DNA from 3 places in the Shinella sp. genome. Region 1 is predicted to be linked to each of the others. Evidence: riboswitches for the same ligand, from Rfam matches in the RefSeq annotation. Region 1 holds a riboswitch; each other region holds the start of a gene.

Region 1 (10,366 bases):
TGGGGGCGGACTCGGCTGCGAAGTCGAAGCACCGTTCTTGGCGTCTCTATCGACACTAACGCATCAAGCGAACCTTGGGTCCGTTCGTCCGAGACGAATACGAAGCGATAGACATAAAAACGTGCGGACGGGGTTCCATAGCCGGCGAGCGCCTCTATCGTGGCCATCGTTTTGGCAAGGAGCAGCAACCTGCAAGAAATCCGCTAATCTCTGTTCGTCACTGCAACGGCGCGAAGATCGGGAACGAGCGATCCTTCACCGCTGATCCGGATATCTGCAGCATTTGCCTCATCCGTATCGATATGCATCTCGGTCACGGCGTTGGCGCTGACGCGAATGAGCGTCTTGCCGAACACCAGCCCGCGCTCTTCGTCGCCGATGTGAACGTCCACGAGCATTCCGTCCGCGAGGCCCAGGCGTCCGGCATCATTCGGGTTGGTATGAATGTGCCGCGCAGCCACAATCAGCCCGTCGGTATTGAGGCTACCGACGGGTCCGATGAGGCGAACCGTTGGCGTGCCGTCCAGTTTGCCACTATCGCGAACGGGCGCATCAATGCCGAGCGCAAAACCATCTGTTCTTGAGATTTCGATCTGTGTCCGCAGACGCTCGGGCCCAAGGATGGCGACACGCTCCAGGCGACCTTTGGGTCCCTCCAGGACAACGCGCTCGCTTGCCGCCCATTGCCCGGGCTGGCGAAGAGGAACCGCGGGCGTCAATCGGTATCCGGCTCCAAACAAGGTCTCGACGGCTGCTCGGGACAGGTGAACGTGACGGGCCGATACCGCGACAGGGATCGGTTCGGGCACGGTTGCCTTTGGCGTCAATGCAGCGGCTGTCTCCCTGGCGATCATCAATTGTTCGGCAGTCTCGGTGACAATGACCCGCACTCTCGCGCCATAGGCCTGGATCTGCGGTGCAGCACGGTTAGCGAGGTCCACAAATTGGTTTCGGTCATGGTCGAGCCGCAGACCCATGAATTCCAGTCCATCACAGATGCGCCGACGCATGGACGGGGAGTTTTCGCCGATGCCTCCGGTAAAAACGACCGCATCGAGGCCACCCATCGCCGCCGCATAGGCGCCAATGTATTTCCGGGCACGATAGGCAAACAGTTCGATGGCAAGCTGGGCATCCGTGTCACCTTTTCCGGCCCGCTCTTCGACATCGCGCATGTCGGATGAGCCTGTTAGTCCGATCAGCCCGCTCTGAGAATAAAGAGCGTCCTCTATCTCCGCTATGGAAAGGCCAAGTTGCCGTGACAGAAAGCCGAACAGGCCCGGGTCGACGTCGCCGGAGCGCGTTCCCATTACCAGTCCCTCAAGCGGTGTCATGCCCATCGACGTGTCTATGCTCTCCCCGCGGTTGACCGCACAGACACTGGCACCGTTACCAAGGTGTACGCTGACGATCTGGAGATCACGCAGCGGTTCGCCAATCTCCTCCGCGGCGCGCATAGCCACATACTTGTGCGACGTGCCATGAAACCCAAAGCGCCGCAAACCAGCATCGCGCCAAGCCTTCGGCACGGCGTAAGTCGTTGCACGCGGCGGATTGGTGGCATGAAACGCCGTGTCGAAGACCGCGACCTGGGGCAGGTTCGGCCAGACTTCTTTCGCAATGCGCACAGCCAGCAGATTTGCGGGATTGTGTAGCGGCGCCAATGGCGTCAGCGCCTCGATCGCCGCAACCGTCGTTTCGTCAAGCACTGCTGTCGTTTTGAAGTTTTCACCCCCGTGGACGATCCGGTGGCCGACCGCCTGCAGTTCTGTAACTCCGTGACCATCAAGAATTTGCGGAAGGGCACCTAGGGCGCCGGCAATGTCGCCCATTGGCGCTTGCCCGGTTTCTGTCGCACCATCCTTGGTAATCTTGTAGGAACAGCTCCCGGCCTCAAATTTCTCGTAAGTCGCTTTGAATATTTCGGTCGCCTTGTCTGCAATCTCGAACACGCCGATTTTCAGGCTGGAGCTGCCGCAGTTCAACACAAGTATTTTCACAACGCGCCTTTCAAACCAGTTCGGCTCAGCAGTGTCGCTGGGGTTTCCCCATCACCAACCTGACATGGTCACGGCCGCTGACTTCGCGTCGTCACAGGGGGTGATGGTGACCGTCCGGCTGGAAGCAAACCCATAGCACACCTGAATGAAACTGCCGTGTTCAATCTACGCGAGGAATGAGGAGCCTTAGACAACTTTGTTGGCTACAGTGACCACCGCGCAGGGCGTGAGTTAAGCCGGCAGGGCAAGGATAAGCTTTTGAACGAACAAAGTCGGTCTTATTCACTCGATGATTATTCGCTACTGTCAGGCGAAGCTGTAGCGCGAGAGTTGGGCAGCGATGCCGAGAGCGGCCTGAGCAGGTCGGAGGCGGCGAGGCTCCGGACTGAATTTGGCCTCAATGAACTACGGGCGGTATCGCCGATGCCCGCCTGGCGACGCGTACTTGGACAATTTCGGGACCCGCTCGTTTATCTGCTGCTCGGCGCGATCATTGTAGCCCTTTTGGCGTGGTCCATCGAGGGCCGCGAGGGGTTGCCCGTGGACGCGCTAGTCATCGCCATGGTCGTGATGGCCAATGCCGTTCTCGGTTTCGTGCAGGAAGCAAGGGCCGCGAACGCCGTCGCAGCGCTGGCGCGGATGACGGCTGTGACTTCTTCAGTGCTGCGCGACGGGGAGCGAAGGCGCATCCCGAGCGCCGAGCTGGTCCCGGGCGACATCCTGCTGCTTGAAGAAGGCGACGCCGTTGGCGCCGATGGTCGGCTTCTGCTCTCGGCGAGCCTTCGTGTGCAGGAAGCATCGCTCACCGGCGAAAGCGAGGCCGTTTTGAAAGACGCCGCCGCTCTAAATAGCCAGGCCCCGCTCGCCGAGCGGCGCTGCATGGTTTTCAAGGGCACTGCGGTCGTTCAGGGGACCGGTCGCGCCGTCATCACCGCTACCGGCATGCAGACCGAGATGGGCGCTATTGCCACCATGCTCGACGCAACCGTGGAGCAGCAGACACCGCTTCAGAAGGAGGTGGCGCTGATCGGACGCATGCTGGGCATTGCCGTCGTCGTCATCGCCGTCATCGTGGTCGCCACGGTGCTGCTGGTATCTGACATAAAAAGCCCGTCCGACGTCATTACCGTGCTGTTGCTGGGAGTATCGCTGGCAGTCGCGGCGGTTCCGGAAGGTCTTCCGGCCATTCTGTCTCTCGTGTTGGCGCTGGGCGTCCAGCGCATGGCCAAACGCAACGCCGTGGTCAAGACACTCTCGTCGGTGGAGACCCTCGGCTCGGCCTCCGTCATCTGCTCTGACAAGACCGGCACGCTGACGCGCTCCGAGATGACGATCGAGCGGATCATGACGGCGTCGGGCGGCAGCCGCGTTACGGGCGTTGGTTATGCGCCGCTAGGCCGCCTGGAGATCGAGGGCGGCGAAGCGCCCGAAGGAGCGCTTCGCGCCGAGCAGATCGTCGTTCTGAGCGGAGGCAGCCTGGCTGGCAATGCTGCCTTGCGGCAGACTGAAGACGGAGCCTGGGAGATTCAGGGCGATCCAACCGAAGCCGCGTTTCTTGTGGCGGAGCGCAAGCTCGGAGTGGAGGACCGACGCCAGCGACGCTTCGAACGCATCGGTGAGATTCCGTTCAGTTCCGACCGAAAGATGATGTCGACCATCGAGCTCGACCACGAGCATGGCGGCGAACGTATCCTCATCTCTAAGGGCGCGCCCGACGTGTTGATGCAGCACTGCAATCGCATCCGAATTGGCATGGACGTGGCCCCGTTCGACGAGACACAGCGTGCCCGTGCGCACGCCGATGTCGAGCGTCTGTCGGACGAGGCGCTGCGCACTTTGGCGGTCGCCTATCGGCCGCTGGAAGCAGATGAAGACCCGCAATCCAGCGAAACGCTGGAGCACGACCTGATTTTCGTCGGCACTGTTGGCATCATCGACCCGCCGCGCGAGGAAGCGGCGGTCGCGATAGCGCAGGCTCGCCGCGCCGGCATCCGGGTTATGATGATCACCGGCGACCATCCACGCACTGCGGCGCGCATCGCCGCTCTGTTGGGCATTGTAGAGAACGGAACAAAGGCACTGACCGGAGCCGAACTGGACGCCATGGACGATGCGGGTTTCGCGGCTGCGGTACGGGCCACCTCGGTCTATGCCCGTGTGGCGCCCGTCCACAAGCTGCGCATCGTCGATGCGCTTCAGGCAGACGGCAACGTAGTCGCCATGACTGGCGATGGCGTCAACGACGCTCCGGCGCTAAAGGCCGCGGACATCGGCGTTGCCATGGGGATCACCGGCACGGAGGTCACCAAGGAGGCGGCCAAGATGATACTGGCCGACGACAATTTCGCTACCATCGTCGAGGCGGTGCGCGAAGGGCGCGCCATCTTCGACAATATCCGCAAGTTCCTCCGCTATCTGCTGTCGTCCAACATGGGCGAGGTTCTGACCGTGTTCTTGGGCGTCGTCGGAGCTGGCATGATCGGGTTGGGTGACGTTGGCGGCGAGTTGGTGCTGCCGTTGCTGGCCACCCAGATCCTTTGGATCAATCTGGTCACTGATTCCGGCCCCGCGCTTGCGATGGGCATCGACCCGGAAACCGACGATGTGATGGGGCGTCCGCCTCGCAAGGTGAACGAGCGCGCCATCGACGCGCGCATGTGGCGAGGAGTGATCGCAATCGGCCTCGTAATGGCGCTAGCCACGCTTCTCACCATCGATCTTTACCTGCCGGGTGGGCTGATTGAAGGTTCGCAGAGCCTTGATCAGGCTCGAACTGCCGGGTTCACTGTCCTGGTTCTTGCCCAGCTATTCAATTGCTTCAACGCACGTTCTGAGACGACCAGTGCTTTCCGCCATCTGTTTACGAATCGGTGGCTGTGGGCAGCCATTGGACTGTCAGTGCTACTCCAGATTGCGGTCGTCAATTTCGGACCGCTCAACGTGGCGTTCGGGACAGTCCCCCTGCCGCTTGAACAGTGGCTCGTCTGCGTGGCCATCGGCAGCAGCGTCCTTTGGTTCGGCGAGGTCCGCAAATGGGTGCTTCGGCGCTGGGGCAGATGAGACAAGTCACCTACCCAGCCGCACAACACCCGACAAGCCAACAAGAAATCGTCGCCTTGAGCGGAGTCGAACCCTCAACCCCGCTAATTTCTAATTCGATCTCACGAGAACTGCCAGCGAGGTCAGAGACTTAAAAGTCCCAGTCCTCGTCTTCCGTCGCCACCGCCTTGCCGATGACATAGGATGATCCCGAGCCAGAAAAGAAGTCGTGGTTCTCATCGGCATTGGGTGAGAGCGCGGACAGGATTGCCGGGTTGACCTTGCAGGCCTCGGCCGGAAACAAGGCTTCATAACCAAGGTTCATCAACGCCTTGTTGGCATTGTAGTGCAGGAATTTCTTGACGTCCTCCGTCAACCCGACATCATCATACAAGGCTTCGGTGTACGTCGTTTCATTGTCGTAGAGTTCGAGCAGCAGATCGAAGGCGAAATCCTTGATCTCCTGTCGCTTTGCCTCCGGCAGAAGCTCGACGGCGCGCTGAAACTTGTAGCCGATATAGTAGCCATGCACCGCTTCGTCGCGGATGATCAGGCGAATGAGATCGGCGGTGTTGGTGAGCCTTGCCCGGCTGGACCAGTACATCGGGAGATAGAAGCCGGAATAGAACAGGAAGCTTTCGAGGAAGACCGAAGCGATTTTCTTCTTCAGCGGATCGCCGCTATCATACTGCTCCATGATCAGCGCCGACTTGCGCTGCAGGAATTCGTTTTCCTCCGACCAACGATAGGCATCATCGACATCCGACGTCGAGCAAAGCGTTGAGAAGATGGAGGAATAGGAACGCGCGTGCACAGCCTCCATGAACGAGACGTTGGACAGCACGGCCTCCTCATGCTGGGTGACCGCATCCTCCATCAGCCGCACCGCGCCAACACCGTTCTGGATGGTGTCGAGCAAGGTAAGGCCGGTAAAGACCCGGATGGTCAATTGCTGCTCGTTGGCTTTCAACGCCGCCCAAGACGGAATATCGTTGGACAGCGGCACCTTTTCCGGCAGCCAGAAATTGCTGGTCAGACGGTTCCAGACCTCGAGATCCTTGTCGTCGTCGATGCGGTTCCAGTTGATGGCGCGGATGGCGGCTGCGGGTTCCTGGCTTTTAGTTTTCACTTGAATATTCATGTGGCTCACCGGCGTTAGAGTGCGCAGGATACGCAGCCCTGCACTTCCGTGCCGGTCAGCGCCATCTGGCGAAGGCGGATGTAATAGATGGTCTTGATGCCCTTCTTCCAGGCATAGATCTGCGCCCGGTTGATATCGCGGGTCGTCGCCGTATCGCGGAAGAACAGCGTCAGCGATAGTCCCTGATCGACGTGCTGGGTGGCCGCCGCGTAGGTGTCGATGATCTTTTCCGGGCCGATCTCGTAGGCGTCCTGATAGTAGTCGAGATTGTCGTTGGTCATGAAGGCGGCCGGGTAATAGACGCGGCCGATCTTGCCCTCCTTGCGGATCTCGATCTTCGAGACGATCGGGTGGATCGAGGAGGTCGAGTGGTTGATGTAGGAGATCGAGCCTGTCGGCGGCACGGCCTGCAGGTTCTGGTTATAAAGCCCGCCTTGCATGACGGCAGCTTTCAGGTTTGACCAGTCTTGCTGGGTCGGGATGTGGATGCCGGCTTTCTCGAACAGTTCGGTGACGCGCTCGGTCGCGGGCATCCATTCTTGTTCGGTGTATTTGTCGAAGTAGTCACCTGAAGCATATTTCGAGTTCTCGAAACCCTTGAAGCTGTTACCCTTCTCGACCGCCAGCCGGTTCGAGGCGCGGATGGCGTGATAGGTCACGGTGTAGAAATACATGTTGGTGAAGTCGACGCCTTCGTCCGAACCGTAGAAGATGCGCTCGCGGGCGAGATAACCGTGCAAGTTCATCTGGCCGAGGCCAATCGCATGGCTGTCTTCGTTGCCCTTGGCAACCGAAGGCACGGAGGTGATATTGCTCATCTCGGAAACCGCCGTGAGTGCCCGGATCGATGTCTCGATCGTCCTGCCGAAATCGTCTGAATCCATTGCGTTGGCAATATTGAGCGAACCGAGATTGCAGGAAATATCCTTGCCCATGTGATCGTAGGACAGATCGGCCGTGTAAGTGCTGGCGTCGCTGACCTGCAGGATTTCCGAGCAGAGATTGCTCATGGTGATGCGCCCGGCGATCGGATTGGCGCGGTTCACCGTATCCTCGAACATGATATAAGGGTAGCCGCTTTCGAATTGGATTTCGGCGATCACCTGGAAGAACTCGCGTGCCTTGATCTTCTTCTTCTTGATCCTACTGTCGGCGACCATCTCCTCGTATTTTTCCGTAACGGAAATCTCGCTGAAGGCGACGCCATAGACGCGCTCCACGTCATAGGGCGAGAACAGATACATATCCTCGTTGTTCTTGGCGAGTTCGAAGGTGATGTCCGGCACGACGACGCCCAGCGACAGTGTTTTGATGCGGATCTTTTCGTCGGCATTTTCGCGCTTGGTATCGAGGAAGCGCATGATGTCCGGGTGATGAGCGTTGAGATAAACCGCACCTGCGCCCTGACGCGCGCCGAGCTGGTTGGCATAGGAAAAACTGTCTTCTAGAAGCTTCATCACCGGGATGACGCCGGAGGACTGGTTTTCGATCTGCTTGATCGGCGCGCCCGCCTCGCGAAGATTGGTCAGTGACAAGGCAACGCCGCCGCCGCGCTTGGAAAGCTGCAGCGCCGAATTTATCCCGCGGGCGATCGATTCCATATTGTCCTCGATGCGCAGTAGAAAGCACGACACGAGCTCCCCGCGCTGCTTCTTGCCGGCATTGAGGAAGGTCGGCGTGGCCGGCTGAAAACGGCCGGCGATGATCTCGTCGACCATGTTGCGGGCATGCTGTTCATTGCCGCGCGCAAGCGTCAGCGCGACCATGCAGATGCGGTCTTCGTAGCGCTCAAGATAACGCTTTCCGTCGAACGTCTTCAGCGTGTAGCTGGTGTAATATTTGAATGCACCAAGGAAGGTCGGGAAGCGGAACTTCTTGTCATAGGCGTAATCGAACAGGTCGCGGACGAAATTGAAAGAATATTGGTCCAGAACCTCCCGTTCGTAATAACCTTCGGTGACAAGGTAATCGAGTTTCTCCCGCAGGTTATGGAAGAACACGGTGTTCTGGTTGACGTGCTGCAGAAAATACTGCTTGGCCGCCTGCCGATCCCGGTCGAGCTGGATCTTGCCGTCCTCGTCATAGAGGTTCAGCATGGCGTTCAATGCATGGTAATCGAGTGCGGCGTCTGGACCTTTGATCACGGCCTTGCCGCCCGAATGGGCCACGGCCTCGAGCGGAGCCTCGCTTGCATCCCGCATTACAGAATTGCTTGTCGCGTCCAAAATCGTTCCAATCCGTGTTTGACCTGATCGACATCTTCCTGCGTGCCCAGAAGCTCGAACTTGTAGAGAAAAGGCACCTGGCACTTGGCGGATATGATATTGCCGGCGCTGCAAAAGGCTGCGCCGAAATTGGTGTTTCCGGCGGCGATCACGCCGCGGATGTTCTTCCGGTTGTCCGCGTTATTCAAAAAGCGGATCACCTGTTTCGGAACCGCGCCTTTTTGCTCGCCGCCGCCATAGGTCGGGACGATCAGAACGTAAGGGGCATCGGCGTCGAGAAGCTCATCGCTATTGATCGGGATGCGCCGGGCCTCGAGGCCCAGCTTGCCGACAAAACGGCGGGTGTTTTCCGACTTGGTGGAAAAATAGACGAGACCACCCATCACGTTCAGGCCCCTCAAATCAGGCAGCAGCAGACAGACCGCTAATCATGTCCGGACGGAAACCGGCCCAATGCTGCTCACCCGCGATCACCACCGGTACCTGACGATAGCCGAGGCCCTGCACCAGTTCGTAAGCTTCGGCATCAGCTGAAACGTCGACGATCGTGTAGTCGATGCCCTGGCGGTCGAGCGCCCGGGTGGTAGCAGTGCATTGAACGCAGGCGGGCTTGCTGTAAACGGTGATGGTCATGGTCGTCCCCTCGTATGGAATAGGCGTGCGAAAGCATTCGGACATCCGCCGATATCCGGGCAAAAACTGGTTTGAAAGCAGCAAAAGAAAGCCGCCGGTCGCGCTTAAGCGCCCGTCACTCGCGTCGACATGGATAAAAACTCGAACTCATAGGACTTCACCCCGAAGTGGTTCATGCGGACTGTTCGGGGAAGCGCAGGCGCGGAGACATCCCGCACCATTACGCGACCTTCCGGACACCCCGCCCGTGGACGTTTTCGTTTGAGGCAGGTCTCCTGGCTTGCGGGTCATCACATCCATCTCACCTTCCCGAGGCTTTGGGGCCTCAGTGGTTACCGAGCGGATGCTCGTCGCTCACAGTTGCGGGGGCAGCTCCGGCATTGCCTGGCCCATCTTGGACCTGGCGCACCGTATTCCCGTCTTAGCTTCCGACGCGAATCGGAAGAACCTCGAACACTATATATAGTAGATGAGGAGAACTTTTCGTCAACGACTATGAGTGTTGAGCCAAGAAAAGGCTGGGGATTGGGTAGCGCGGTAGTCCCTCCACATTCGGTCAGGCCCTGTAACCCTAGCCTCTTATCGGAACTCGGTGGTCCGACCCTGCACAATAGGCACCAATTTAGCCTTCGTATGAAGGCTCACTGGCGGCCCAGTGTAGACTGCAAGCCTATCTCCGGTCCTCGAGACTGAGCCCTCGTGTGGTCTAGGCATGGAGGTAGGCATGCAATAGAGCAGCGTCGCCCGTTGATCGTTCTGACGGATATCGATGACGCGGCCGAAGAATACGTGATGGGTCGCTTCGTCAACGCTGCTGATGCGGCCGCATTCAAAGCTGACCGAAGCGTTGGCCAGGACAGGTACACCTGTGAGCCCGACTTCCCAATCGCCGACGGAAAAACGGTCTTCCGTCGACGTTTTCCCGCCGAAATGGTCGGAGATGCACTCGTGGCCCGGCATCAATGTATTGACGCAAAAGTGCGCCGCGTTTTCGAAGGCATGAAAACAGGAGCTCGCACGATTGATACAGACGAGAAGTGTCGGCGGTGTGTCGCTAACGCTGCAGACCGCCGAGGCCGTAAAGCCGTAACGCGTGCCGCTAGATATGGTGGTGACGACGTTGACCGCCGAGCCGAGGCGCGACATGCCGTCGCGAAACGTCGCCTTGTCGACAGGGTCGAAGCGGTGATCCACCATAGTCATGCCGGCCTCTGGATACCCAGCCGGCACTAAGCCGTGAGCTCTTTTCGGACGATTTCTGCGCCCGCGCTCAGAGCATTCAGCTTGCCCCGCGCTACCCGGCGCGAGAGAGGCGCCATGCCGCAATT
Region 2 (10,366 bases), on a different contig from region 1:
CGCGTGATCTTCGCCGAAGGCGAGGACGAGCGCGTGCTGCGCGCCGCCCAGGTGCTGCTGGAAGAGGATATCGCCAAGCCGATCCTCATCGGCCGCCCGCACATCATCGAAGCGCGCCTCAAGCGGTATGGCCTGCGTGTGCGCCCGACCGTCGATTTCGAGGTGGTGAACCCGGAGGACGATCCGCGCTACCGTGACTATGTCGACGACTATTTCCGCATCGTCGGCCGCAAGGGCGTGAACCCGGAAGCTGCCCGCACCATCGTGCGCACGAACCAGACGGTCATTGGGGCGCTCGCCGTCAAGCGTGGCGAAGCCGACGCGCTGATCTGCGGCGTCGAAGGCCGCTATGCCCGGCATCTGCGCGATGTGCGCCAGATCATCGGCAAGAGGGACGGCGTGCTCGATTTCTCGGCACTCAGCCTGCTCATCTCGCAGCGCGGTGCCACCTTCTTCACCGATACCTACGTCACCTGCGAGCCGACCGCCGAAGCGGTCGCCCAGATGACGGTGATGGCGGCGCAGGAAATCCGCCGATTCGGCATCACGCCGCGCGCCGCCCTCGTCTCGCACTCGAATTTCGGTTCACGCGATTCCGAAAGCGCCTTCAAGATGCGACGGGCCATGGAGCTTGTGCGGGAGACGGATCCGGACCTCGAGGCTGACGGTGAAATGCACGGCGATGCCGCCATTTCCGAGGCGCTACGCCAGCGCGTCATGCCGAATTCGACGCTGACGGGCGAAGCAAACCTGCTCGTTTTCCCGAACCTTGACGCCGCCAACATCACGCTCGGCGTGGTCAAGACGATGACGGACAGCCTGCATGTCGGCCCGATCCTGCTTGGCGCCGCCCTGCCCGCCCACATCCTGTCGCCGTCCGCCACCTCGCGCGGCGTCGTCAACATGGCCGCCCTTGCCGTCGTCGAAGCCTCCTATCCGGACGGTTCGATCTGATCGGAAAGGCCTGCCTTACGAAACGGCCGCCGCTTCGGCGGCCGTTTTCGTTTTTGGCGCCGGGCGGGCGCCGTCATGCCCCTCCCACCAGTCGCCCAGCGCATCGATCAGCGGCATCAGGGTGAGGCCGGCAGGCGTCAGATCATATTCGACGCGCAGCGGATAACCGTCAAAGACCGTGCGCTCGACCAAGCCGGCCTTTTCCAGCTTACGCAATTCCAGCGTGAGGATGCGATGCGAGACCGTCGGATTGTCGCGTCGCAGATCGCTGAAACGCTTGGTGCCATCCTTCAGATAGTAGATCAGCAGCGTCGGCCACCGGCCGCCCAGCACCTGCATGACCTCCTCGATCGGGCAACGGGAAACGAGATCTTTCATCGCGGGCTCCGGCGTGGTGACAAAAATGTGCGTAATTTACATGGGGGCGGGCAAGGCTTAGGTCCAGTGTCGCTGCGCAGCGTGGTCAACAGAAATCACGGAGAACAACATTGGAACCGATCCTCATCTACGGCTTCCCCGCCGGAAGCTCCATGGGCCTCGTCGCCGCGCTGGAATGGCTCGGCAAGCCCTACAGGCTCTGCCGCGTCGACATGCTGGGCGAAATGCGCGACCCCGCCTATGCCCGTCTCAACGCCCGGCACGAGACGCCGGCCCTCGTCACCGATGACGGCCGCGTCATCACCGAAACCATGGCGATCGCCCAATGGCTCGCCGCGCGCGACACGGAACGGCGCATCAGCTTCGCCCCCACCGCGCCCGAAGCCGATCGCATGATCCAGCTGATGGCCTACCTCAACACCGGCTTTACCGGTGCCTTCAGCCCGCTCTGGTCGGCGCTGGAGATGGAGACGCCGGACCCTGTGCTGCAGCAGTCGCTGCAGACATATGGACGTAAAGGCGTCATCGAGCGGCACGACAAGCTGGAGGCCATGCTCGGCGACACACCCTACCTCGTGGGCGAGCATCCCACGCTGGCGGACGGGGTGCTCATCGGCGTCGCCCGCTGGCTAGACTATCACGAGGTGGCACCGGCAAGCCGCTGGCCGCGCATCGAAAAGGTTCGTCGCTTGTTGGAAGCAAACCCGGCGGTCAACTTCGCTACGGCGCTGGAAGCCGGTGAAACGCCAGCTGGCTCTGGCGCTTTCAAAGGCCATATCCCGCTCGCCGAGGTGATCGAGCGTTTCGGCCGCAGTTGATCGCGGAAGGCCGGGCCAAAGCCCGGCCTTCCGCTCATGCAGCCACGAGCTCCACCCGACGCGTGATGCCGATCGCCGCCAGAAACGGCTCATCGTGACTGACGACAAGGAGCGCGCCGTCATAGGCGCGCAGCCCCGCCTCCACCGCTTCGATCGAATCGATGTCCAGATGGTTCGTCGGCTCATCGAGGATCAGCAGCGCCGGCGGTGTGCCACCGCCAAGCACACAGGCGAGGCCCGCGCGCAGCAATTGCCCGCCGCTGAGACTGCCGACAATCTGCAAGGCGGCATCTGCGCGGAACATGAAACGCGCCAGTGCCGCGCGGCAGGTATTTTCATCCGCGCCGGGATTGAGCTGCCGGAAATTGTCGCGGATCGACAGCGATGGATCGAGCAGGCTCACACTCTGATCAAGCATGGCGACGTCGGTAAAGCCCCGCACGCTCCCCTGCCAGGGCTGCAACTGGCCGGTGACGAGGGCAAGCAGCGTCGTCTTCCCGGAACCGCTCGACCCCGTCACCGCGATCCGCTCGGGCCCGGTGATCACCAGGGAAAGATCGCGCAGCACCGGCTGATCTGGCGCATACCCGACCGTGACATTCTCGATCTTCAACACCGTCTTGCCAGTGGCCAGATGGGTCGACGGAACGGCAACGGTCAGCGGCTGGAGGATTTCGATGCGCTCGCGCGCCGCCGTCACCGCCTCGGCGGCCTGCCCCTGCCGGCTTTCGGCAAGGCGGGCATTGGCTCCGCTCGTCAACTCGCTGCGCTCCTTCATGGCGCCCAGCATGATGCGGGGAATATCGCCCCGCGCCTTCTTCCGGCGTCCGGCGCTGTCCTTGCGCGCCTTGCGCTCGGCGATGGCCTGCATGTTCCGCGCCACCTCCGTGGCCTGTTTTTCGGCACCAGCGAGGTCGCGGTGCGCGGCCGAAAGCTCCAGCGCCTTGCGGGCGCGATAGGCGCTCCAGTTGCCGCCATAGCGCGCGGCGCCTAGCGTTGTCAGTTCGACGATGGCGTCCATCGTTTCGAGCAGCTCCCTGTCGTGGCTGACGACGATCGCGCCTGCCCGCCAACTCGCAAGCAGGTCGATGACCGCCCGGCGCCCTTCCCGGTCGAGATTGTTGGTCGGCTCGTCGAGCAGCAGGAAATCCGGTTCGCTGAAGATGAGGGCCGCAAGCGCCGCGCGTGTGCGCTGCCCGCCGGAAAGCGCCGTCAACCGCGTGCCCGGTTCGGCAGACAGACCGACACGGGCAAGAGCTGCGGCAAGCCGCGTCTCCAGCGTCCAGTCCGCATCGGCAAGGGCATCGGCGTCCGCCTCGCCGCGCTCTGCACGGTCAAGCAGATCGAGGGCCTCGACGATGCCGAAGAGGCTTGCGACCGTCTCATCCGCCGCAACCTGCACGCTCTGGCGCAACAGGCCGAGCGTGCCGTCCACCGTGACGGTGCCGGCCTGTGGCGCAAGATCGCCGGTCACGAGCTTCAGCAACGTCGTCTTGCCGGCGCCATTGCGGCCGACAAGGCCGGCGCGCTCGGCACCGAAGCTCAGGTCGAGATTGGAAAGGAGGATGTGGCCGTCAGGCGTGGACCACGTGATTTTGGAAAGTGTGATGGAAGCAGGCATGGTAATCCCCGAGAACAAAACGAAGTCGATTTGTGTTCGGGTTGAATTCCATGGTGCACCAGCCGGTCAGCATTGACGATGCCGGAGATTTAGGGCCGAACCGACCGGCTTGCAAGCCCGAGGCCGGTTCGGCAGTTCGAAAGGCTCAGGCCGCCGGCGGCTGATCCAGCCGCTTCGACCACTCGTCCGCCTTGCCATTGCCGGCGGGATGCCAGGGCGATCCCTTGAGCCCGAGCTTGCCGCGCAGGCCCATCGCCGAAATGATCAGCCGGTTCATGCCGGAGGCGATGAACGGTAGCGACGCGAGGTGCAGGCCGGTGAACGGCAGGAAGGGATTGCGGCGCAGCGAGCCATAGATCTCGATGCGCGTCGTCGTCTTGTAGCTCGGGCTGCGCGCATGAAAACCATGCGTGTCGGCGACGATCAGCGTATTGGCCTTGACGGTCATCTTGACCGGCTGGCCATAGCCGAGCGCTCCAAGCTCATCGGGCATGATGCGCAGCGAGCCACGGGCGGAATAGATGTTTTCGATAGCATCGGGATTTTCGCTGATGCGACGCTCCCAGGCGGTGCGCTGCGGCGTCATCTCGTGCGAGCCAGGCACGTAGGCAAAGGGGCCGTCCTCCTCGTTGACGTCGCGCAGGAAGAGCCAGGCCTTGGCCGTCGGCTGGAACGTATCGCTGTGCAGGGCGGTCTGCGGATCGGTGGAGCCCTTGGCTATGACCGACGGCAGGGCCATCACCACCTGGACGACGAGCAGCGGCTGGCCAGCATGGGAGGACACATAGCGCAGCAGATTGGTGAGCCGCGGGTCATTGCGCGCCGCCTTGAAGCCCGGCAGGCTTTCCAGATCGCTGTCGTCGATGATCGCGCGGCGGGTCACCGTGGCGCCCTGCTTCATGTCGTAGCGCTCGAAATCACGCTCGGCGAGTTCGCGGGTGGCCGCGGCGAAATCCTCGGGGGACAGGAAGTTCTCGATCTTCACGAAGCCGTTCTCGGCATATTGCCGGCGATATTCCGACGCGACCGTTGTTTCCAGCTTGGTCCGGCGCCAGGCGGCCATGCGCATGGCGAGCGAGACGCGCTTTTCGTGCAGGCCCTTCCTGTTCAGCCATTTGCTGCCGATGATGGGGTTGTCGGCAAAGGATTTGGCGCCGGACGCGACCTGAAGCGCGTAGAGAGGACTGAGCAAAACTGACGAAATCCGCATGTGCACCTGCCTGCAAGGGGCCGGCTTCGCGCCTTGAGGGCGACTGCGCGAGAAACGCGCAAACCGGCTGTTGTATGTGCCGAGAGTGCTACACCAAGCCTCGGGGGAGATCAATTACGCGGCCCGGCCTAGAAGCTGAGTTTTAAAATCATGTTTCCCTTGCGCGTTAATCACAAATGCGGGAGCGCGTTGCGCTTCCCCCCCGGTAGCCTATGATAAGGCCTGCATATGCGGTGGGATTGCCGCTCAAACGCACATTCATGGGATCGACGACTTGAAAAGACGCGCCAGTCTTCTTTTTGCCGTTGCTACCGGCCTGCCGTTGTTATTCTTCGGCGGCACGGCGGCCGCGAACGTGTGCGAGCGCATCCAGGCCGAGCTTGCCAACCTGCCACGCGTGTTGGTCGATACGTCGAGCGCCCGCAAATATGCCGGCGCCATCGCGCGCCAGAACATCCAGCTTCGCAAGGCCAAGGGCGACCAGCGCCGCCTCGGCTGCTCTGGCGGCAGCATCATCGTCGTCGGTGGACCGAACGCAGAGGCGTGCGACACGCTGGAATCGGTCATCGGCAAGATGGAGCGCAATCTCCAGATTCTCGACAGGAAGCGCCGCGAATTCTCCGGTGGCACGTCCAACGACGGCAAGCGCAAACGTCTGCTCGCCTCGTTTGAGACGAACGGCTGCAACGACGAAGCAAAAGTGATGCCCGTCGCGGCGACCGAAACGCTGCGCACGCCCGATGAAACACACAGCCTGCCGCTCGGCACCATGCCGGATGGCAGCGGGCGGCTGGAATTGCGCTCGCTTGGCGGCAGCACTGGCCACGGCAACCTGCGCACCGTCTGCGTGCGCACCTGCGACGGCGGCTTCTTCCCGATTTCCTCAGGCGCCACGCCGCTCGATTTTCGGCGTGACCAGCAAGTCTGCAGCATGATGTGCCCGCAGACGGAGACCGAACTCTTCTACCAGTCAATGACGAACGGGCAGGAAACCGACCAGATGACCTCGACGGTCACCGGCCGTCCCTATTACGAGCTGCAGAACGCCTTCTCCTACCGCACGCGTGACCTTTCCAAGCCCGGCGCCTGCGGCTGCAATCTCTCGGCCTATTACCAGGAGATGATCAAGCGCGAGAAGGCGCTGAAGGGCGACCCCGCACAGGCATCGAACGGCGACGACGGTGGCTCGATCACCAGGATCGACACCCTGCCGAAAAAGGCGGAAACAGCGATCAAGACGCCGGTGACGATCGAGGAACGCGACTACGATCCGGCGACCAGCAAGGTGCGCACGGTCGGCCCGGTCTTCCTGCCGGCAAACCAATCCGCCATCGACCTCGGCCGTCCGGCCGATGCTGGCGTCAACTGACGCCGGTTTCCGGCCAACGCTCCTCGAACACCAGTTCTTCCAGCGGCAGGCGCTGCCGCCACCCCTTCACCGCAAGCTCCGGCTCGGCATAGAGTCGATCGACAAAACCGACGCAAAGCCAGGCGACGATCTCGATATGCTCTGGGATGCCGAGGATGTCCCGGACGTCGCTATCGTGAAAGATGCTGACCCAGCCGACGCCCACCCCCTCCGCCCGCGCTGCGAGCCAGAGGTTCTGCACGGCGCAGACCGTGGAATAGACATCCATGCGCGGATTGTGGGTGCGCCCCAGCACCACCGTTCCGCCGCGCGTCGGATCACAGGTCACGCAAATCGAGAGCGGCGCCTTGAGAATGCCTTCGAGCTTCAGGGCGCGATACTGTCCCTGCCGCTCGCCTTCGAACATCGCCGCCGCCTCGGCATTGGCTTTTTGAAATGCGGCATGTACCCGCCGCCGGGTCGTCTCGCTGCGCACCTTGAGAAAATTCCACGGCTGCATGAAGCCGACGGACGGCGCGCTGTGCGCGGCATGCAGCAGACGGCCGACGAGATCGTCCGGCAGTGGATCGGGCAGGAACTGGTCGCGCACGTCGCGGCGCGTTTCGATGGCACGATAGACGGCTTGCCTGTCCTTGCAAGAAAAGGCGCCCGCCTGGACCAGAGGGTCCCACGGTTCTGTTCGCATCGTTTTCTCCCCAACAATGCGTACAACCTGCCGCCGTCCACGCGGTTCGGTCTATCTTGCCAGGCCGGTCTTCTGACTTCGGGTCGCGCGGCAAGCACCTGCCTTCCCGGTTGAACAACCAGTGGCAAAAGCCTGAATCGATTCAAGCTTTTACGGTGCGCGCCATCCCCGTCATAGCGTTGGGCACGTTCCGGGCCTGGGCTTTTCAAGCCCGCACCGGATTCCCGATTCTCCCGCAAAAGCGGGCACCTGACGGGAACGATATGCGCATGACCTGGCGATGCGATCAAGTCTTCCTGCGCCGCAGACCTGCCCGTATGCGGCAAGCGTCAGGCGGCGCGGGCCTCGCCGACATCCGCAATCTCCACGCTGTCGATATCTCCAGCATGGACCGCACGGTTGCGGCCACCGTTCTTGGCTGCATAAAGTGCGGCATCGGCCATGACCATGACGTCGTGCACAGTCTTGCCATGGTGCGGGAACTGGGCGATGCCGGCGCTACCGCCGATCAGGAGAAGCTGTCCGTCATAGGCGATCGGGATCTGCGTATCCAGCACGAGACTGGCGGCAAGCTCCACGAGGTGCTCGCGGCTATGCTCGCCCGTCAGCAGAACGGAAAATTCGTCACCCCCCAGACGGGCGACGCAACCGTACTGGCCGACACGATCAGAGAAACGTCGAGCGACCGCCTGGAGCACCGCATCCCCCGCCGCATGTCCATGTCGGTCGTTGACCGCCTTGAACCGGTCGAGGTCGAGCGCGAGGATCGTGAAGGGCCTGTTTTCGCCCTTCCTGATGGCGCGCGACACTTCCTCGTCAAAGCCGCTACGGTTCTTGAGCCCGGTCAACGGATCGTGCCGCGCCAGGAAGGCGTTCTTCGTCTCGCTGCGCTGGAGCGCCCTGACAAGCGCGGAAAAGCGCAAGGTGACGAAGAGCATAACGCCGGCAAAGACCAGCACGAACAACGCGATCTGCGGCAACGCCGAGCGCCACACGAAGGACCCTGGCATGTTGGGCCGCCAGGAGGTGACCATCGGGTTGTAGGCATCGCCGCCAACCGGCGTCATAAGGAGCCCCTGCTCCTGCGTCACGATCGGCGTGAAACCAAGATCGCGTAGGCCGAGGCGCCGCTCGGTACTCGCAAGCATCTTCTGCGAGACGGGTTTTACGGTGATCAGCAGCGTCGGCTCGAGCCGGCTTGCAGGAATGTAAAGCGTCTTGGGAACAACCGCCTGCACCACGACGATGCTCATCACCCGGTCGATCAAGCGCATGCCGGAAACGTGGATTTCAGGTAACGCCGGTGTCAGCAGGTCCGGGTCCGCCTTGCCACCGGCGACCTGCCAGCCGCCGCGATCGGGCGACAGCGCCTCGCGATAGGCGCGCTCCGCCTTACGGGTTAGATCGCTTACCCAGTGCAACTTTTCACGGGCCTTGCGTTCGGAAACCTTTTCGCCGCGCTGTACGCCGAGCACTTTCTCGCCATCCGGCGAGGTGAAGATCATCCAGGAAAAGCCAAAATCAGACCACATCCAGTCCCGCATCTGATCGCGCACGAAAGTGTCGTCCGGCATGCCGTCCGCCAGTTCGTTGAACGTCTTGTCCCAGAAGGAGAGCTGGCTCTGGTATTGCACGACCTGATCGATCTGGTGGCTGAATTCATTGCGCACCAGCGTGCGCTCGGTCTCGGCGACGAAACTGTCGGCCCGCTCAATCGCATAGTCCAGCACGAGATAGTTGGCGGCTCCAAACAGCAGGACGATCACCAAGGCTGCCGCCCGGATCGCCCAACCTACACCGCGTCGCCGCATCGTGCGGCCCACTTCAGCCTTGCCCGTCATCGTTTCCCTGCCTTCCCCCGCCCTTTCCAGGCATTGTTGAGAGGAGGCTAACTGACAGACGGCAAAATTCGCTTAAACGGGCTGGTGAGCGAAAACTTAACGTGCCCCCACCCGAAATTGGAATCAGGCGACCGGCGCGTAGCGCACGAAGGCGAATTCCGTACCGTCCGGCGACCAGTTCGGCACGTTCATCGTGCCCTGCCCACCGAAAAGCTCGAACAGAATCCGTGCGTTGCTGCCATCCATGTCCATGAGGCGCAGGCGCACGTCGAGATCACGCGGATGATCAAAAACGTCGCCATCATAGGAGAGCACCAGCAGGTTCCTGCCGTCCGGCGAAGGATGCGGGAACCAGTCGCCATAGGGGCTGTCGGTGATGCGCGTCGGCTCGCTGCCGTCCGGGCGCACGCGCCAGATCTGCATGCGGCCGGTGCGGCTGGAGTTGAAATAGATCCATTCTCCATCCGAAGAGTAATCCGGCCCGTCATTGCGGCCTTCGCCGAAGGTCAGACGCCGCTCCTCACCGCCTGCGACCGGAATGGTGTAGATGTCGAAGACATCGCCCCGGATGCCGCAATAGGCGAATGTTTCGCCATCCGGCGACCAGCTGTGCCAATAGGACGGCAGGTTCTGCGTCACCAGCCGCGGCGTTCCGCCCCCGGCCGGCAGCACATAGATCGCCGACTTACCGAACTCGACCTTGTCGCTGATGGCGAGCAGGCGTCCATCCCGGGAAAGCCCGTGGTCGTTGTTGCAAAGGGTCGCAAAGCCCGTATCGATCCGCACCGGCTTGCCGCCATCGAGCGGCAGCCGATAGAGCAAACCATCCCCGTTGATGATCAGGGAACGGCCGTCCCGCGAAAAATTCGGCGCCTCGACCAGTTGCTCCGTCTGCCACACGACACGCGTCTTGCCGGTGACGATGTTGTGGATCTCGACGGAGCTGCGCATAGCCTATCCCCGATCCCGGAACCGGTTGGTAATCGGGTAGCGTCGATCTCGGCCAAAATTCTTCTTGGTGATTTTGACGCCCGGTGCCGATTGCCGGCGCTTGTATTCGGCGATGTAGAGCAGGTGCTCGATGCGGTGCACGGTTGCCGCATCATGGCCACGCGCAACGATTTCCTCCGTGCTCATTTCCAGTTCGACCAGGCATTCGAGGATGTCGTCGAGCACCGGATAGGGCGGCAGCGAATCCTGATCGGTCTGGTTGGGACGCAGTTCCGCAGACGGCGCCTTGTCGATGATATTGTTGGGGATCACCTCGCCCGTCGGGCCGAGGGCACCTGGCGGCACATGCCCGTTGCGCCAGCGCGACAGCGCGTAGACCTGCATCTTGTAGAGGTCCTTGATGGGATTGAAGCCACCGTTCATGTCGCCGTAGAGCGTGGCGTAACCGACCGACATTTCCGACTTGTTGCCGGTGGTGACGACCATCGAGCCGAACTTGTTGGAGATCGCCATGAGGATCGTGCCGCGCGTACGGCTCT
Region 3 (10,366 bases), on a different contig from region 1:
GTCGCGGCGTTCGGCTCGGTGTTCGGTGCCCTGCTGGCGACCGTGGTGCCCGGCGATGTGCTGAAGATTGTGCTGCCCTTCCTGCTGGTGGCGATCGCCGTCTATTTCGGGCTGAAGCCGAATATCGGCGATATCGACAAGCACCGCCGCATGAGCGTCTTCCTGTTCACCGTCACCATCGTGCCGCTGATCGGCTTTTATGACGGCGTGTTCGGCCCGGGCACCGGCTCGTTCTTCATGCTCGCCTTCGTCATGCTCGCAGGCTTCGGCATCCTGAAGGCGACGGCGCATACGAAGCTATTGAACTTCGGCTCCAATCTTGGTGCCTTCGTCGTCTTCATTCTCTACGGCGTCGTGCTGTGGAAGGTTGGCCTCGTCATGGGAGCCGGCCAGTTCCTCGGCGCACAGGCAGGCTCGCGCGTGGCGATGAAGAGCGGCGCAAAGATCATCAAGCCGCTCCTCGTCGTCACTTCTGTTGCGCTTGCCATCCGGCTGATGGCCGATCCGAGCCATCCGATCCGCGTCTGGCTCGGCTGGTAAGGTTCAGTACTCGACGCCCTGCTGCGCCTTGATGCCCGAGCGGAACGGGTGCTTCAAAAGCTCCATCTCGGTCGCAAGGTCGGCAATCTCGATCAGCTCTTCCTTGGCGTTGCGGCCCGTCAGCACGACATGGGTCATGTGCGGCTTCTCTGCCTGCAGGAACGCGATCACCTCGTTGACGTCGAGATAGTCATAGCGCAGCGCGATGTTGATCTCATCGAGCAGCACCATGGAATTGCGCTCGTCGCGGATCAGTTCTTTCGCCTTCTCCCAGGCCTTTTCAGCCATCGCCACGTCCCGGGCGCGGTCCTGTGTTTCCCAGGTAAAGCCTTCGCCGAGCGTGTAGAACTGGCAGATATCGGAGAAGTGGGCCTCGATCAGCTCGCGCTCACCCGTCACCATCGCGCCCTTGATGAACTGCACGACGGCGCACGGCTTCTTGTGCGCGATATGGCGGAAGATCATGCCGAAGCCAGCGGTCGACTTGCCCTTGCCCTTGCCGGTATGGACGATGACGAGGCCCTTCTCGTCGGTCTTCGTCGCCATGATCTTCTCACGCGCTTGCTTCTTCTTCGCCATCTTCTCCGAGTGGCGGGCAAGCTCGGCTTCGGTCATGCCGGCGGTTTCGTCGTGGTTCTCGGTCATGTCAGTCTTCCCTTCCGTCTCAGGACGCCTTGCGGGCGCCTAGCATATCGAGTTCAAAGCGCGCCGAATTCGAGCGGGGCGTCCAGAGCTTCCGGTCGATCGCCTCGGCAAAGCGCGCCGCCATTTCGGCGAGTGCCGCCGGATTCTTCTGCATCAGGAAATCGCGCACGCGTTCGTCCAGCACATAGGCCTGATAGGCGGCCTCGAAGTGATGATCCTTCACGGCCCCGGTGGTCGCGGCGAAGGCGAACATGAAATCCACCGTCGCGGCGATCTCGAAGGCGCCCTTGTAGCCGTGACGCATGACGCCGTCGATCCATTTCGGATTGACCACACGGGCACGCACGACGCGGCCGATCTCGTCCTCCAGCGTGCGCACCACCGGTTTTTCCGGGCGCGACAGGTCGTTGTGGTAGATGACGGGCTGCTGGCCGGAAAGATGCTCCACCGCCGCGGCCATGCCGCCTTCGAACTGGTAATATTCGTCGCTGTCGAGCAGGTCATGCTCGCGGCTGTCCTGGTTCTGGACCACGGCTTGCAGGCTCTTCATGCGTGCCTCGAGCCGCTCGCGCATCGGCACGCTGTCGCCATTGCCGTCATAGGCGTGCGCGCCCCAGGCAAGCCAGGCTTCGGCAAGGTCGCCGCGCTCGGTCCAGAGGCCTTCGTCCATCATGGTTTGCAGACCAGCGCCATAGCCACCGGATTTCGCGCCGAAGATGCGGAAACCGGCCTGCTTCATCGCATCCCCCTCGGATACGCCTTCAGCAGCCAGCGCCGCAGCCTCGGCCCGCATACGGGCGGCGATCGGGTTGTCCGAATCGTCCTCCTCAAGCGCCCCGACGGCGCGCACGGCGCGGTCGAAGAGCGCAATCTGTTCGGGGAAGGCATCGCGGAAGAAGCCGGAGATGCGCAGCGTCACGTCGACGCGCGGATGGCGAAGAACCGCCGGCGGAATGATCTCAAAGCCGGTGACACGGCGTGATGCCATGTCCCAGGTCGGCTTGACGCCGATCAGCGCCATTGCCTGCGCGATGTCGTCGCCACCGGTGCGCATGTTGGATGTGCCCCAGGCCGTGATGCCGAAGGATGTCGGCCATTCGCCGTGATCCTGCGCGTACCGGGTGACGAGCAGTTCGGCGGATTTTTTGCCCAGTTCCCAGGCGGCCGGCGTCGGCACGGCACGGCTGTCGACGGAGTAGAAATTACGCCCCGTCGGCAGCACGTCCGGCCGGCCACGCGTCGGTGCGCCGGAAGGGCCGGGCTCGATGAAGCGCCCGTCAAGGCCGCGCATCAAGGCTGCAATCTCTGCCGGACCACAGGCGGCAATGGCGGGACGGATGGTGCTGTCGATCACGTCGAGCACGGTGCTTGTGGCATGCCAGACGTCTGGACAAGCAAGCGTGCCGTCCACCAAACGGGCTGCGAGAAGTTCGATGCGCTCCACCGTATCGCCGTTGCTGCGCCACGGGGCGTCGGTTTGGTGGGCAAGGATTTCCGGGCGCGGACCGTTCCATGGATCGGAGGCGACACAATCGAGCGGGTCGAACATCGTCCCGGCCAACGCATCCGCCGCAATCGCCCGCTGCAAGCTCGCCTCGCCGCCCTCGCCAAGGCCGCGCGGCACACGAGCGAGCGCGACCGTCAGATCGGTCAGCAGCCGTCCCTCCGGCGACACGCCGAAGACGTGCAGGCCGTCGCGGATCTGCATTTCCTTAAGATCGCAGAGATAGGCGTCGAGCTTCTGCAGCGCCGCCTCCTCGCCATCGGATTTGGCAATGCCGGCATCGCGATCGAGACCGATGTCGCGCACCAGTTCGAGGATTTGTCTCGTGAGCAGCTTGATGCGCCGCGGGTCGCCGCCGGAAGCCTCGTAATATTCGTCGACCAGCGCTTCCAGGTCCTTCAGCGGCCCATAGGTATCGGCCCGCGTCAGCGGCGGCGTCAGGTGGTCGATGATGACGGCGGCAGAGCGGCGTTTCGCCTGCGTGCCTTCGCCCGGATCATTGACGATGAAGGGGTAGAGATGCGGCACGGGGCCTAGCACGGCTTCGGGATAACACGCTTCGGAAAGCGCCAGCGCCTTGCCCGGCAGCCATTCGAGATTGCCGTGTTTGCCCATGTGAACGATGGCATGGGCACCGTAATGCTGCCTCACGAAGGCGTAGAAGGCGAGATAACCGTGCGGCGGCACGAGATCCGACGAATGGTAGGTGTCCTTCGGATCGATATTGTAGCCACGCGCCGGCTGGATGCCGACGAGCGTCTCGCCGAAGCGGGCAAGCGGCAGCGCGAATACGTCGCCCGTGACGAACGGATCTTCTTCCGGCGCACCCCAGCGGGCTGTCATCTCGGCTTGAATCGACTTGGGAAGCCCGGCGAAGAACACTTTGTAATGATTCAGGGAAAGTGTTTCGCGGATTTCACGACCGTCGTTTGCCGCATTGGTCGGCCCGGCCATTAGATGCGCGATCAGCGCATCACCATCGGCCGGCAGGTCGGCCACCGCGTAGCCCTCCGCTGCCATGGCACGCAGCACTTCAATCGTGCCGGCCGGCGTGTCGAGGCCAACGCCGTTGCCGAGACGACCGTCACGGTTCGGGTAATTCGCCATGACGATCGCGATGCGGCGGTCAGCCGGCATCGCGCGCCGCAGCCGCGCCCAGCCGGCGGCAAGTTTTGCGACGAAGCGGATGCGGTCCTCGACCGGATCGAGGCTGACGATGTTCGTCTCGACGCGCTCGTCGTAGCGCGCCGCCGCCTTGAAGGAGACGGCGCGGGACAGCACCCGGCCATCCACCTCCGGCAGCGAAACGTTCATGCCGAGATCCCGCGCCGTCAGCCCCTGCCCCGATGCCTCCCACGCCTCGCGCGACGAGCCGGAAAAAATCGCTTGCAGGACAGGCGCGCCCGTCTCGTCAAGCACGGTGGGTTTCCGGCCTGCGCCCGGCGCAGAGACTGCAAAGCTCGTGGCATTCAGCACGACCTCGGGCCGAATGTCGGCAAAGGCCGCACGCACCGTTTCCATGGAAACGGGCTCTTTCAGGCTGGAGACGAAGATCGGCAAAGCGCGAACGCCCTCGGCGGCAAGCGCTTCGATCAGCATTTCCACGGGGCGGGTTTCGCCACTTTGGACATACGCGCGGTAGAAGCTGATGGCTGCGGTCGGGGGTTCGAGCCCTGCAGGGATCGCAACATTTCCGGACAGCGCTCGCCACGTTTTCAGATCAACGACACCCTTCCCCGGCCACCAGATGCCAGCCTTTTCCAGCGGCATCGCCGGTTCCGGCGTCTCTCTGCCGAAGACCAGTGCATCCGCATAGGCGAGGAAGCGCTCCGCATTGTCGGCTCCGCCCTCGTTCAGATAGGTCCAGAGGCTCTGACGATCCCCGTCATCGATGCGATTGAAGGGAGCCAGCCCCTCATCCGGCCGATCGTCGCCGGGCAGCGCTACGAGCTTGATGCCATTGGCAACCGCCGTCGCCAGCAACGCTTCCAGCACATAACGGAAATAGCTGGCGCCGCCGAGGGCACGGATAACGATGAGCTTGGCGTGACGGGCCGTGCGCTCGATATAGGTATCGACCGACATCGGATGCGAGAGCGCCGCGAGGCTGGCAAGGCGCAACCGCGTCTCGGTACTACGCGCCCGGTGGGCGGCGGCGATGGAGGCGAGTTCGGTATCGGCGGCGGAGAGAAAAAGGATATCGCCCGGTGTCTGGCCTAGGTCGATTGCTTCCTTACCGTCGGCGATGGTGCCTTTCTGGGCTAGCAGGAGATGCATGCGGCGCCTCCTGTTTGCTGGCGTACCGCGGCGACAAGGGAATACCCCCCTCTGTCACTTCGTGACATCTCCCCCACAAGGGGGGAGATCAGATGGCGCGAAGCCTTACCCATTCCTGACGATGCTGATCGAGCACAGGCCTCGCCCTTCGCCGATCTCCCTCCTTGTGGGGGAGATGGCCGGCAGGCCAGAGGGGGGTATCGACGCATGCTCATGCCGAAATCACACCGCCGCAGCGATGGCGGCGCGCACGGCTTGCTCGTCCATGTCGTGCAGGCCGATGACGACGAGGCGCGTGCCGCGGGTTTCGCTCGGGCTCCAGGCGCGCTCGAAATAGGTATCGATGCGGCTGCCGACGGCCTGGATGAGCAGGCGTAGCGGCTTGCCGGGCACGTCGGCAAAACCCTTGACGCGTAGCACGTCGTGTTCGCCGATCACGCCCTTGAGGCGCTCGGTGAAGGCGGCCGGATCGGCGATGGCGCCGAGTTCCACGACGAAACTATCGAATTCGTCGTGGTCGTGCTCCTCGCCGTTCTCATGTTCCAGTTCGTGGTGCGACTTGCGGTTGGCGATATCGTCTTCCGTGCCGACGCCGAGGCCGAGCAGCACGGCGGCGGCGACTTCACCGTTCTTCGCCTCGATCATCGTGGGTTTGCGGGCGATACGGGAGGTGACCTCGTCACGCACGGCCTGAAGGCCGGCGGCATCGATCAGGTCCGTCTTGTTGAGGATGATCAGGTCGGCGGCGGTCAACTGGTCTTCGAACAGCTCTTCCAGCGGGCTTTCGTGGTCGAGGTTGTCGTCCTCGACACGCAGCGCATCGACCTTGTCATGGTCATCGGCAAAGCGGCCGGCGGCGACGGCAGCGCTGTCGACCACTGTGATGACGCCATCGACCGTCACCTGCGTCTTGATTTCCGGCCAGTTGAAGGCGGCGATGAGCGGCTGCGGCAAAGCGAGGCCAGACGTCTCGATGACGATATGGTCCGGGCGGTTTTCGCGCTCCAGCAGCTTCGTCATGGTCGGGATGAAATCATCGGCGACGGTGCAGCAGATGCAGCCATTGGTGAGTTCGATGATGTCGTCCTCGGTGCAGGCTTCCGCGCCGCAGCCCTTCAGCACGTCGCCATCGACGCCGAGATCGCCGAACTCGTTGATGATCAGCGCGATGCGTTTTCCGCCGGCATTCTGCAGCAGGTTGCGGATCAGCGTCGTCTTGCCGGCACCAAGGAAGCCGGTGATGACGGTGGCGGGGATTTTCTGTTGCAGCATAGGCTCAACCCTTCATTTTCAGCGGCAGTCCGGCCGCAACGAAATAAACATTTGGCACGAGGGCGGCGACCAGCTGGTGCAGCCGCCCGGCATGGTCGCGGAAGTCACGCGCCATGCGGTTTTCCGGTACGATGCCGAGACCGACCTCATTCGACACGAAGACCAGTTGACCCGGCGCCGCCGCGATGGCCTCGATGAGGCCGGCAAATTCGGCGGCGATGTCGCGTTCCTCCAGCATCAGGTTGGTGACCCAAAGCGTCAGGCAATCGATGAGCACCGCCCGATCCTCACGCGCCACATCTTTTATGCGCGCGGCGAGTGCAAGCGGCTCTTCGTGGGTTTCCCACCCCTTTCCGCGATCTTCCCGGTGTCTGGCGATGCGCTCCCGCATCTCATCATCCCAGGCGCGGCCGGTGGCGATATAGTGACGCGAAAGGCCGGTCTCGGCGACCAGCCTTTCGGCAAAAGCGGATTTTCCGGAACGCGCACCGCCCAGAACCAGGACGGCCCCGGGCGATTTTTGCGTCATATCAGGCAGCCTTGGCGACTTTCTCGTTGGCAAAGCCCAACGCGAGACCGAGCACGATCCAGAAGAACAGCGTCGTGGCGAGTGCCGCAACCGCGAACTCGGCACCGAGAACAGCCGGAACGTTGCTGGAAATGTCGCTCGGCTGCGGCGCGCCGTAGACCTGCGGCGCCGCGATAAGCACGATACCGGCGATCTTGGCGACGATGCCCTGCTTCAGGAACAGGAGATAGAGCCCCCCGGCCGAGAGCAGGACGGTCGCAATCCACCAGGTCTGGCGCTGACCGAGATCCGCGGCCGGGAAACCCGGAAGTTCCGGCGGCAGGCCAATGGCGGGCAGCATATGCACCGCAAGCCAGCCGGCGGCACCCCAAAGCGCACCATTCGCAACGGTGATCGGGTGTCCTGAAACCAGGCTGAAGCCCGCCAGCAGAAGCGCAAAACCGGTGCCGGTGACGAGGTTGGCCAAAAGTGTGCCGGAGAAACGGCTCATGCCGAACATGATGCCGCCTTCCTCGTGCTCCTCGCCCTCATGGGCATAGGCGACGGAAACCGGCGACAGGTACGACGCGACGTCCAGAATGGCAGCGCCGAGCGAGGAATGCTCCTGCGTCGTGGCGGCACCACCCGTGGTGGGTGTCGTGCCGTCGGTTGCCGGTGCGGTTTCTTCGGCGCCGCCTTCGAATTCTTCTGCGTGAAGAATGAGCGGCACGACTCGCGCCTCCTGGGCGGCTGTCATCAGCACGCCAGAGAACAGCCCGGCCACCAGGGCGGCCAGGAGATAACGAACGATCATGTCAAAAACTCCTTAGTGGCAGGGAAAGCCGTAGGAGTGACGGGTGTCGTGCGCCGTATCGTGCAGCACGGCCGAATTGGCCAGGCCGGCGCTGAAAACGAGGAAGGCACCGAGCAGCAATGCGAAAACGCCCGCGACAAGGCGGTCGTTTGCGGAAAGGGTAACAGTAGACGTAGCGGAAACAGCCATGACAACCTCCGTGCAGGCGTTGGGGAAGCCCCTCCCCAGGTCGGGCGATATGCCCTCATCGGCTGGCAGGTCTCCTGGCTCGTGGCGTCCGGCGTTTTCACGCCTGCGGATCGCTCTCACCTTCCCGGGTATCAGCATCACGAAAGGTGGACGATTCGTAGAAAAAGAGGCGTCCGAGCCTTTGCTTATCGCAATGCCACCCAGTGGCTTTTCCGGTTGGTTTTCTCGGTGTGGCGCGAAGCACGATTGCCTCATTCCACACAAATCCCTCCCACCGGATGAACGTTCCTCGCCACTCTACAGTCGCGGGGTCGGCCGTGATTGCAGCGCCCTAATTGGGTCCACCGCGTCACATTCCCATTTACTCCCCGATCCGTTTCCGGATCCGGGAACCATCCAATACTGCGGATGATTATGCTTCCCGTCCCGTGAAGTCAATCGACCGGCAGCGGCATCACCTGTGCTGAAACCGCCGTCCGGTCGTCGCAAACTCAATAGCCGGGGATGATCACCATGCCACCGCCATTGTTGTAATAGCCGTCGTCGCCATTATAGCGCTCATAGTAGCCATCGACCGGGCCTTCCAGCACGTCATAGTCCTGCTGATACTGACGCTGCTGATATTGGCGCTGCTGGCGCTGGCGATTCTGACGAGCCTGAGCATATTGCGCGGCCTGCCGGAGTTCACGAAACTGCGCACGCGACAGGTAGCCGTCAGCGCGATAGCCGGACGTGCCCTGCCATGACGCGATCGCCGAGCGGGTACGCGGACCGAACACGCCGTCCGCGCCATAGGTATTGAAGCCCAGAACGCTCAACCAGCGCTGCGCCTGCACACGGGTCGAGCGCTCCATATAGGCTTCGCGCGAATCGATGACCGGCTCCTCGACAATCTTGCGCTCGGTTTCCGTGGTCGCCGTCTCCTGCTTCGGCTTGGTTTCCTGTGTTTCCTGGCGCGCGGCATCGGCAAGCGTCGAAAGCCGTTCGCGGGCATCCGCGAGGAACCGGCCATTCGGATATGCCCTGAGATAGTCGCGGAAAGCATCTGCCGAACCGTCGAGCACGGCTTTCCGGAAGGTTTCCTCCTCGCGCTTCGCCGCATCGGCCTGTTCCACGGCGAGGCCCCGGTCCTTCGTCTCGGCACCCTGCGCTTCATTTTTGCGGGCCGCAGCTACGGCGTCTTCAGCCTCAACCTGCTTCTTTGCGGCCGCAGCCTCTTCGGCGCGTTTTTCCGCCTCGTCGGCAAGGCGGGCTGCTTCGGTGGCCTTCGCCTCGGCATCCGCCGCAGCCTTGGCGGCTTCGGCCTTCAGTTTCTCCACTTCGGCCGCCTTCTCTTCCGCAAGCTTGCGGGCAGCAGCGGCCTCTTCTTCGATCCGCGCCTTTTCGGCAGCAGCCACCTTCTCAACCTCGACACGCTTGGCATCGGCCTCGCGACGGGCGGCGGCCTCCTCTTCGGCACGCGCCTTTTCCGCAGCGGCAGCCTCTTCGGCTTTCGCACGCGCAGCCTCAGCCTTCAGCCGGGCAGCCTCTTCCGTCTTGGCCTTGTCAGCCGCAGCCTCCGCCTCTGCCTTCAGACGCTCGGCCTCGGCAGACTTTTCATCGGCGAGTTTGCGGGCGGCGGCTTCCCTCTCATCCGCTTCGGCCTTCAGGCGGGCAGCCTCTTCGGCGCGTGCCTTCTCAGCAGCGGCAGCCTCCACCCGTGCCTTCTCCTCCGCAGCCGCCTTTTCCTCGGCGAGCTGGCGGGCAACGGCTTCTTCTTCCGCCTTCTTCGCCTCAGCTTCCGCCTGCAAGCGCGCTGCTTCCGCCTCGGCCTTGGCCTTTTCCGCCTCGGCGACCTTGCGCGCTTCCTCTTCGGCCTGCTTCGCTTCGGCCTCGGCCTTCAGGCGTGCCGCTTCCGCATCAGCCTTTGCTTTCTCCGCTTCGGCGACCTTACGCGCTTCCTCTTCGGCCTGTTTCGCTTCAGCCTCGGCCTTCAGGCGTGCCGCTTCCGCATCGGCTTTCGCCTTCTCCGCTTCGGCAACCTTGCGGGCTTCCTCTTCGGCCTGCTTCGCCTCGGCCTCCGCCTTCAGGCGTGCTGCTTCCGCATCGGCTTTCGCCTTTTCCGCTTCGGCGACCTTCCGGGCTTCCTCTTCGGCCTGCTTCGCCTCGGCCTCGGCCTTCAGGCGTGCCGCTTCCGCATCGACCTTGGCCTTTTCCGCTTCCGCAGCTTTCTGGGCATCCTCTTCAGCCTTTTTGGCGTCGGCGGCTGCACGTTCGGCTTCCTCGGCCTTCGCCTTTTCGGCAGCCGCAGCCTCGTCCGCCTTCGCCTTGGCACCGGCCTGCTCGGAGCTCCCGGTTACCGGCTTGGCCTTGGTGCTGGCCTGCAATTCGGCAATGCGCAGGCGCGCCATCGAGGCGAAGGTGCCGTTCGGATATGTCTTCAGGTAGCCTTCGTACTGCGTGACGTCGCTGCCGCCGGAAACCTTCTGCCAGAGGGCGAATTCCTCCTCCCAGCGTTTTCCCGCACTCGTCGCTTCCTTGCCCGTCGTCTGGGCAAAGGCGACCACCGGCAGGCCGCAAAGCGACAGCCCGACGAGGCTTGCAAGGCCGCATCTCACCAGAACGGATCGTGCGAGAG

Evidence for each region. A riboswitch is a leader RNA that binds a small molecule or an ion and turns the genes downstream of it on or off. The one in region 1 is predicted to bind cobalamin.
Region 2: linked by a shared signal. The riboswitch ahead of bluB (5,6-dimethylbenzimidazole synthase) and the one ahead of nrdH (glutaredoxin-like protein NrdH) in region 1 are both predicted to bind cobalamin.
Region 3: linked by a shared signal. The riboswitch ahead of ACT6VE_RS03490 (CbtB domain-containing protein) and the one ahead of nrdH (glutaredoxin-like protein NrdH) in region 1 are both predicted to bind cobalamin.

The regions. Positions count from the first base shown of each region.
Region 1 is NZ_JBQVPI010000011.1:175,072-185,437, forward strand. Features, by position in the region: gene ACT6VE_RS20470 (acetate/propionate family kinase) at 204-2,000, opposite strand; gene ACT6VE_RS20475 (cation-translocating P-type ATPase) at 2,259-5,060, shown strand; gene nrdF (class 1b ribonucleoside-diphosphate reductase subunit beta) at 5,191-6,180, opposite strand; gene nrdE (class 1b ribonucleoside-diphosphate reductase subunit alpha) at 6,195-8,381, opposite strand; gene nrdI (class Ib ribonucleoside-diphosphate reductase assembly flavoprotein NrdI) at 8,381-8,788, opposite strand; gene nrdH (glutaredoxin-like protein NrdH) at 8,808-9,038, opposite strand; cobalamin riboswitch at 9,287-9,505, opposite strand; gene ACT6VE_RS20500 (flavin reductase) at 9,618-10,241, opposite strand; gene ACT6VE_RS20505 (methionine synthase) at 10,268-10,366, opposite strand, start outside.
Region 2 is NZ_JBQVPI010000001.1:893,612-903,977, reverse strand. Features, by position in the region: gene ACT6VE_RS04255 (NADP-dependent malic enzyme) at 1-954, shown strand, start outside; gene ACT6VE_RS04250 (winged helix-turn-helix transcriptional regulator) at 970-1,332, opposite strand; gene ACT6VE_RS04245 (glutathione S-transferase family protein) at 1,443-2,150, shown strand; gene ACT6VE_RS04240 (ABC-F family ATP-binding cassette domain-containing protein) at 2,185-3,771, opposite strand; gene ACT6VE_RS04235 (phytanoyl-CoA dioxygenase family protein) at 3,917-4,981, opposite strand; gene ACT6VE_RS04230 (DUF2865 domain-containing protein) at 5,256-6,350, shown strand; gene bluB (5,6-dimethylbenzimidazole synthase) at 6,343-7,035, opposite strand; cobalamin riboswitch at 7,081-7,303, opposite strand; gene ACT6VE_RS04220 (diguanylate cyclase domain-containing protein) at 7,365-8,876, opposite strand; gene ACT6VE_RS04215 (TolB family protein) at 9,000-9,827, opposite strand; gene ACT6VE_RS04210 (NAD+ synthase) at 9,831-10,366, opposite strand, start outside.
Region 3 is NZ_JBQVPI010000001.1:747,221-757,586, reverse strand. Features, by position in the region: gene ACT6VE_RS03520 (TSUP family transporter) at 1-540, shown strand, start outside; gene cobO (cob(I)yrinic acid a,c-diamide adenosyltransferase) at 544-1,185, opposite strand; gene cobN (cobaltochelatase subunit CobN) at 1,205-4,966, opposite strand; gene cobW (cobalamin biosynthesis protein CobW) at 5,189-6,238, opposite strand; gene cobU (bifunctional adenosylcobinamide kinase/adenosylcobinamide-phosphate guanylyltransferase) at 6,243-6,767, opposite strand; gene ACT6VE_RS03495 (CbtA family protein) at 6,769-7,560, opposite strand; gene ACT6VE_RS03490 (CbtB domain-containing protein) at 7,573-7,749, opposite strand; cobalamin riboswitch at 7,797-8,161, opposite strand; gene ACT6VE_RS03485 (peptidoglycan-binding domain-containing protein) at 8,241-10,366, opposite strand, start outside.